Regions from separate parts of the Enterobacter asburiae genome, predicted to be linked through region 1. Evidence: predicted binding sites of a transcription regulator. Region 1 holds the regulator's gene; the other holds the start of a gene.
What was found. The regulator PhoB, encoded in region 1, activates phosphate uptake and scavenging genes when phosphate is short. The targets are predictions, from matches to a motif close to CTGTCATAAAACTGNCNNAT.
Positions count from the first base shown of each region.

Region 2: pstS (phosphate ABC transporter substrate-binding protein PstS) is a predicted target of PhoB. The motif match lies at 1,639-1,658, and genes of this name have one in related genera.

Region 1 covers NZ_CP011863.1:66,559-69,709, reverse strand. The annotation lists gene phoR (phosphate regulon sensor histidine kinase PhoR) at 84-1,379, opposite strand; gene phoB (phosphate response regulator transcription factor PhoB) at 1,401-2,090, opposite strand; gene sbcD (exonuclease subunit SbcD) at 2,278-3,151, shown strand, end outside.
Region 2 covers NZ_CP011863.1:3,552,358-3,555,508, reverse strand. The annotation lists gene glmS (glutamine--fructose-6-phosphate transaminase (isomerizing)) at 1-1,424, shown strand, start outside; gene pstS (phosphate ABC transporter substrate-binding protein PstS) at 1,746-2,786, shown strand; gene pstC (phosphate ABC transporter permease PstC) at 2,915-3,151, shown strand, end outside.

The DNA of each region.
Region 1 (3,151 bases):
AATTCATCCGCGTTTCGCTTGACTGCAAAGCAAACGGGCCAGCAGACGCTGACCCGTGGAAAGGTAAAATGACACGCCTGCCGTCAGGCTATTTTTTTGGCAATTAATCGTTCCGGAATAACGAAACTGAAGCGGGTTCCTTTACCCAGCGTGCTCTGAATATCGAGACGGCTTTCATGGTGATTCACCGCGTGTTTAACAATCGCCAGCCCCAGGCCGCTTCCGCCTGTCTGCCGGGATCGCGCTTTATCCACACGGTAAAAGCGCTCGGTCAGGCGCGGAATATGCTCAGGCGCGATCCCCGGCCCGTCGTCTTCCACGCTAAACTCCGCCCCCGTTGGGGCATGGTGCCAGCGCACCACGATATTCGTCCCCTCCGGTGTATGATTCACCGCGTTATACACCAGGTTGGAAATGGCGCTACGCAGTTCATCTTCGCTGCCCAGCACCTTCAGCGTATTGTCGACCTCAAAGGTCAGGTGATGCTTTTTGTGGCTTAACGTCTGCGCTTCACGCTCAACGACCCGCAGCATCATCGGGACATCAATGGTGTCATTTAGCGCGAGCGTCGGCGCCGCTTCAATCTTCGAGAGCGTCAGCAGCTGCTTGACCAGCCCTTCCATCCGGTGCGTTTGCTCGCGCATGGTGTGCAGCGCTTTTTCACGCGGCGCGCCTTCAAGCGTTTGCTCCTGCATCATCTCCAGGTAGCCCTGAAGCACGGTCAGCGGGGTACGTAGTTCGTGACTGACGTTGGCGAAGAAGTTGCGACGCGCCCCTTCCAGCTGGTGCATCTGGGTAACATCGCGCGCCACCATCAGCCACTGCTTATCGCTGTAGGGCATCACGCGGATTTCCAGATGGCGACCATTATTGAGCTTCAGATTATGCGGGCGGGTAAAATCACGCTTTTTCAGATACAGCGTGAACTCGGGATAGCGCAGAAGGTTGAGGATATTCTGGCCATTGTCGTCGGGCCAGCGCAGGCCCAGCAGCTGTTGCGCAAGGCCGTTACACCAGAAGATTGTCCCTTCTTCGGTTGTCAGAATAACGGCATCCGGCAGCGACTCTGCACCGCTGCGAAAACGCTTAATCAGGCTTCCCAGCTCGCGGCGACGCTTTTTATTACGCATCTGCATCTGATGCAGACCGTACAGCAGCGGCTCCCAGCTGCCGCTTCCCGGCGGCGGCGTCATACTTCGGTCAACCCACAGCCACCACGAGAGGCGCAGCAGGTTCCAGAAATGCCAGATCAGCAGCCCGGTGACCGACGCCAGCAGAAACCACGGCAGGTGTCCAAGAAAGGCCCCCAGAAGGAAGGCCGGAATACAGCATAAGATCAGTTCAAAGACGAGCCTTTTCCATGACAGACGTTCCAGCACGCGTCACACTCCTGTCATTGTTCAGAAACGGGTAGAAAAACGATAACCCGTGCCGCGGACCGTCTGCACCATGCGATCGTGGCCGCTCAGTTCCAGTGCTTTTCGCAGGCGGCGAATATGTACGTCAACCGTCCGGTCTTCGACATACACGTTAGTTCCCCAGACGTTATTCAGCAACTGCTCGCGGCTGTACACGCGTTCCGGGTGGGTCATAAAGAAGTGCAGGAGTTTAAATTCGGTAGGCCCCATGTCGAGAGGATTTTCACCGGTCATCACGCGGTGTGAGGTGGGGTCAAGGCTCAGCCCCTGCATCTCAATCACCTCTTCCACCGCCATCGGCGAAATACGGCGCATCACGGCTTTAATGCGGGCAACCAGCTCTTTTGGGGAAAACGGTTTAGTAATGTAATCGTCCGCGCCGGTCTCCAGACCGCGAACGCGATCCTCTTCTTCTCCGCGCGCCGTGAGCATCACAACCGGGATGTCGCGGGTCAGCGCCTCACGCTTCAGGTGTTTGATAAACTGCAGTCCGGAGCCGCCGGGCAACATCCAGTCCAGCAGAATCAGATCGGGCCAGGGTTCATTCAACTGGTTCACTGCGCTGTCATAATCTTCCGCTTCAACCGGCTGGAAGCCGTTTTGCTCGAGCACGAAGCACACCATTTCACGAATTGGAGCTTCATCTTCTACGACCAGAATACGTCTCGCCATACTTTGCCCTGTCTTATCTTATTTAAGTTACAAGTTTGTAATTCGGCGCCATTATGCGTCAGATTTATGACAGATTTATGAAAAACAGTACCACGATAACGGGCAAACTGTTGTTTTATTACAGCGGTTATTTTCCCGTCTCTGAACGTTTATAATCCTGCTTTCTCTTTTTTGCCACGGATCAGCTATGCGCATACTTCACACCTCGGACTGGCATCTGGGTCAAAATTTTTACAGCAAAAGCCGTGCGGCTGAACATGAAGCGTTCCTGAACTGGCTGCTGGAAACGGCCCGGACGCACGAGGTGGACGCGATTATTGTGGCGGGTGACATCTTTGATACCGGCTCGCCCCCCAGCTATGCGCGTGAACTGTACAACCGCTTCGTGGTGAATTTGCAGCAAACCGGCTGTCATCTGGTGATTGTCGCCGGTAACCATGATTCCGTCGCGACGCTCAATGAATCCCGCGACATCCTGGCATTTCTCAATACCACCGTCGTCGCCAGCGCCGGGCACGCCCCGCAGATCCTGAAAAAACGCGACGGCACGCCGGGGGCGGTGCTGTGCCCCATTCCGTTTTTGCGCCCGCGCGACATCGTGCAAAGCCAGGCGGGGCTGTCGGGTGCGGAAAAGCAGCAGCATTTATTACAGGCCATCACCGACTATTATCACCAGCAGCACGCCGATGCCTGCGCCCTGCGCGGCGACCAGCCGATTCCAGTGATTGCGACCGGCCATCTCACCACCGTCGGGGCCAGTAAAAGTGACGCCGTACGTGAGATCTATATCGGCACGCTGGACGCCTTTCCGGCGCAAAACTTCCCGCCAGCCGACTACATTGCGCTCGGACACATTCACCGGGCGCAGATCGTCGGCGGCAGCGAGCACATCCGCTACTGCGGTTCGCCAATTTCGCTCAGCTTTGACGAAACGGGCAAGGCCAAGTCCGTCCATCTGGTGAGCTTCTCCGAAGGGAAACTTCACGCCGTCGAGACGCTGGCGGTGCCTGTCACCCAGCCGCTGGCGGTGCTGAAGGGCGATCTCGACACCATTACCGCCC
Region 2 (3,151 bases), 1.2 Mb from region 1:
TGGAGCAGGGCGGCACGCTGCGTGATGCGGTGCTGCGTGCTATCCCTCAGCTGCGCGGTGCGTACGGTACGGTGATCATGGATTCCCGCGATCCGTCAACGCTGCTGGCAGCGCGTTCCGGTAGCCCGATGGTTATCGGTCTGGGCATGGGCGAAAACTTCATCGCTTCTGACCAGCTGGCGCTTCTGCCGGTTACCCGTCGCTTTATCTTCCTCGAAGAGGGTGATATCGCGGAAGTAACTCGCCGCAGCGTGACCGTATTCGATACCAAAGGCGAGCAGGTGAAACGTCAGGAGATTGAATCGAATCTGCAGTACGACGCGGGCGACAAAGGCGCTTACCGTCACTACATGCAGAAAGAGATTTACGAGCAGCCAAACGCCATCAAAAACACGCTGACCGGGCGCATCAGCCACGGTGAAGTGGATCTGAGCGAGCTGGGCGCAAACGCGAACGAACTGCTCGGCAAGGTCGAGCATATTCAGATCGTGGCCTGCGGCACCTCCTACAACTCCGGTATGGTTTCTCGCTACTGGTTTGAATCCCTGGCGGGCGTGCCGTGCGATGTGGAAATCGCGTCTGAATTCCGCTATCGCAAATCCGCGGTGCGTCGTAACAGCCTGATGATCACCCTTTCCCAGTCTGGTGAAACGGCGGATACGCTGGCCGCGCTGCGTCTCTCTAAAGAGCTGGGTTACCTGGGCTCTCTGGCTATCTGTAACGTTCCTGGCTCATCGCTGGTGCGTGAGTCCGATCTGGCGCTGATGACTAAAGCGGGCACCGAAATCGGTGTGGCCTCCACCAAAGCGTTTACCACTCAGCTGACCGTTCTGCTGATGCTGGTGGCGAAGCTGGCGCGTCTGAAAGGCGAAGATGCTTCCGTTGAGCACGACATCGTTCACGGCCTGCAGGCACTGCCGAGCCGTATTGAGCAGATGCTGTCTCAGGACAAACGCATTGAAGCACTGGCGGAAGATTTCTCTGACAAACATCACGCCCTGTTCCTGGGTCGTGGCGATCAGTATCCGATTGCGCTGGAAGGCGCGCTGAAGCTGAAAGAGATCTCCTACATTCACGCTGAAGCCTATGCGGCTGGCGAGCTGAAGCACGGCCCGCTGGCGCTGATTGACGCGGATATGCCGGTCATCGTTGTGGCACCAAACAACGAACTGCTGGAAAAACTGAAGTCTAACATCGAAGAAGTGCGCGCCCGCGGCGGTGTTCTGTACGTCTTCGCCGACAAAGATGCCGGTTTTGTCAGCAACGACAACATGCACATTATCGAGATGCCGCATGTGGAAGAGGTTATCGCACCAATCTTCTACACCGTTCCGCTGCAGCTGCTGGCCTATCACGTTGCGCTGATCAAAGGCACCGACGTTGACCAGCCGCGTAACCTGGCGAAATCGGTTACCGTAGAATAATCCCTTCAGGCTCCACCTTCGGGTGGAGCTTTTTTATCCTGCCCGTCTTGTTTTTAATCAATCCTTTCTCGTTTTTAATAATGACAATTTGTCATCTTCAGCTACTTTTTTCAGTGTCACATAAAGAAAATATTTCTGAAAACGTCTTGTCATAAAATCGGCTAACACGATGAAAATTAAGCTTTCTTTTGCTGGTTTTTAAGTGAAATTAACGTTGTCATAAAACTGTCATAATTCGTACATTTATCTGTCACCTGTTTGTCCTATTTTGCTCATCGTAGCCACTAAACAACGATTTACGAAAATCTTGCAGGAGACATTATGAAAGTTATGCGTACCACTGTCGCAACTGTTGTCGCCGCGACCTTATCTCTGAGCGCGTTCTCTGTATTTGCAGAAGCAAGCCTGACTGGCGCTGGTGCAACCTTCCCTGCGCCGGTGTATGCCAAATGGGCAGATACCTACCAGAAAGAAACCGGTAACAAGGTTAACTATCAGGGTATCGGCTCCTCCGGTGGCGTTAAACAAATTACCGCGAACACTGTTGATTTCGGCGCATCAGACGCTCCGCTGTCTGATGACAAACTGGCTCAGGAAGGCCTGTTCCAGTTCCCTACCGTGATCGGTGGTGTGGTTCTGGCCATCAACCTGCCGGGCGTGAAGTCGGGTGAGCTGGTGCTGGACGGCAAAACCCTGGGTGACATCTACCTGGGCAAAATCAAAAAATGGGATGACGAAGCAATCGCTAAACTCAACCCAGGCCTGAAGCTGCCTTCTCAGAACATCGCCGTGGTTCGCCGCGCGGATGGTTCCGGTACCTCTTTCGTGTTCACCAGCTACCTGGCAAAAGTGAACGAAGAGTGGAAATCTAAAGTCGGCTCCGGCTCTACCGTTAACTGGCCAACCGGTCTGGGCGGTAAAGGTAACGACGGTATCGCCGCGTTCGTACAGCGTCTGCCTGGCTCAATTGGTTACGTAGAGTATGCGTACGCCAAGCAGAACAACCTGTCCTACACCAAACTGGTTTCAGCCGACGGCAAACCGGTTAGCCCGACCGAAGAAAACTTTGCTAACGCGGCGAAAGGCGCTGACTGGAGCAAATCCTTCGCGCAGGATCTGACTAACCAGAAAGGCGAAGGTGCGTGGCCAATCACCTCTACCACCTTCATCCTGGTTCACAAAGAGCAGAAGAAACCTGAGCAGGGCGCCGAAGTGCTGAAGTTCTTCGACTGGGCGTACAAAAACGGCGGCAAACAGGCTAACGCCCTGGATTACGCTACCCTGCCGGACAACGTGGTTGAGCAGATTCGCGCTGCATGGAAAACCAACGTGAAAGACAGCAGCGGTAAAGCGCTGTACTAACAGGATATATTTAACGAAGATGGCGGGTGGCGCTGCGCTTACCCGCCCTACGGTTTAAGCTGTAGGCCCGGTAAGCGTCAGCGCCACCGGGCATATTCGTAAAAACGTCTCAAACAGAAGAGTAATTTATGGCTGCAACCAAGCCTGCATTTAACCCTCCGGGTAAAAAAGGTGACATGATTTTCAGCGCGCTGGTGAAACTGGCTGCGCTGATTGTGCTATTGCTGCTGGGCGGCATTATCGTGTCTCTGATTTTCTCCTCATGGCCGAGCATTCAGAAATTCGGTTTTTCCTTCCTGTGGACCAAAGAGTGGGACGCGCCGAACGACATCTACGGTGCCCTGGTGCCGATTTACGGCACGCTG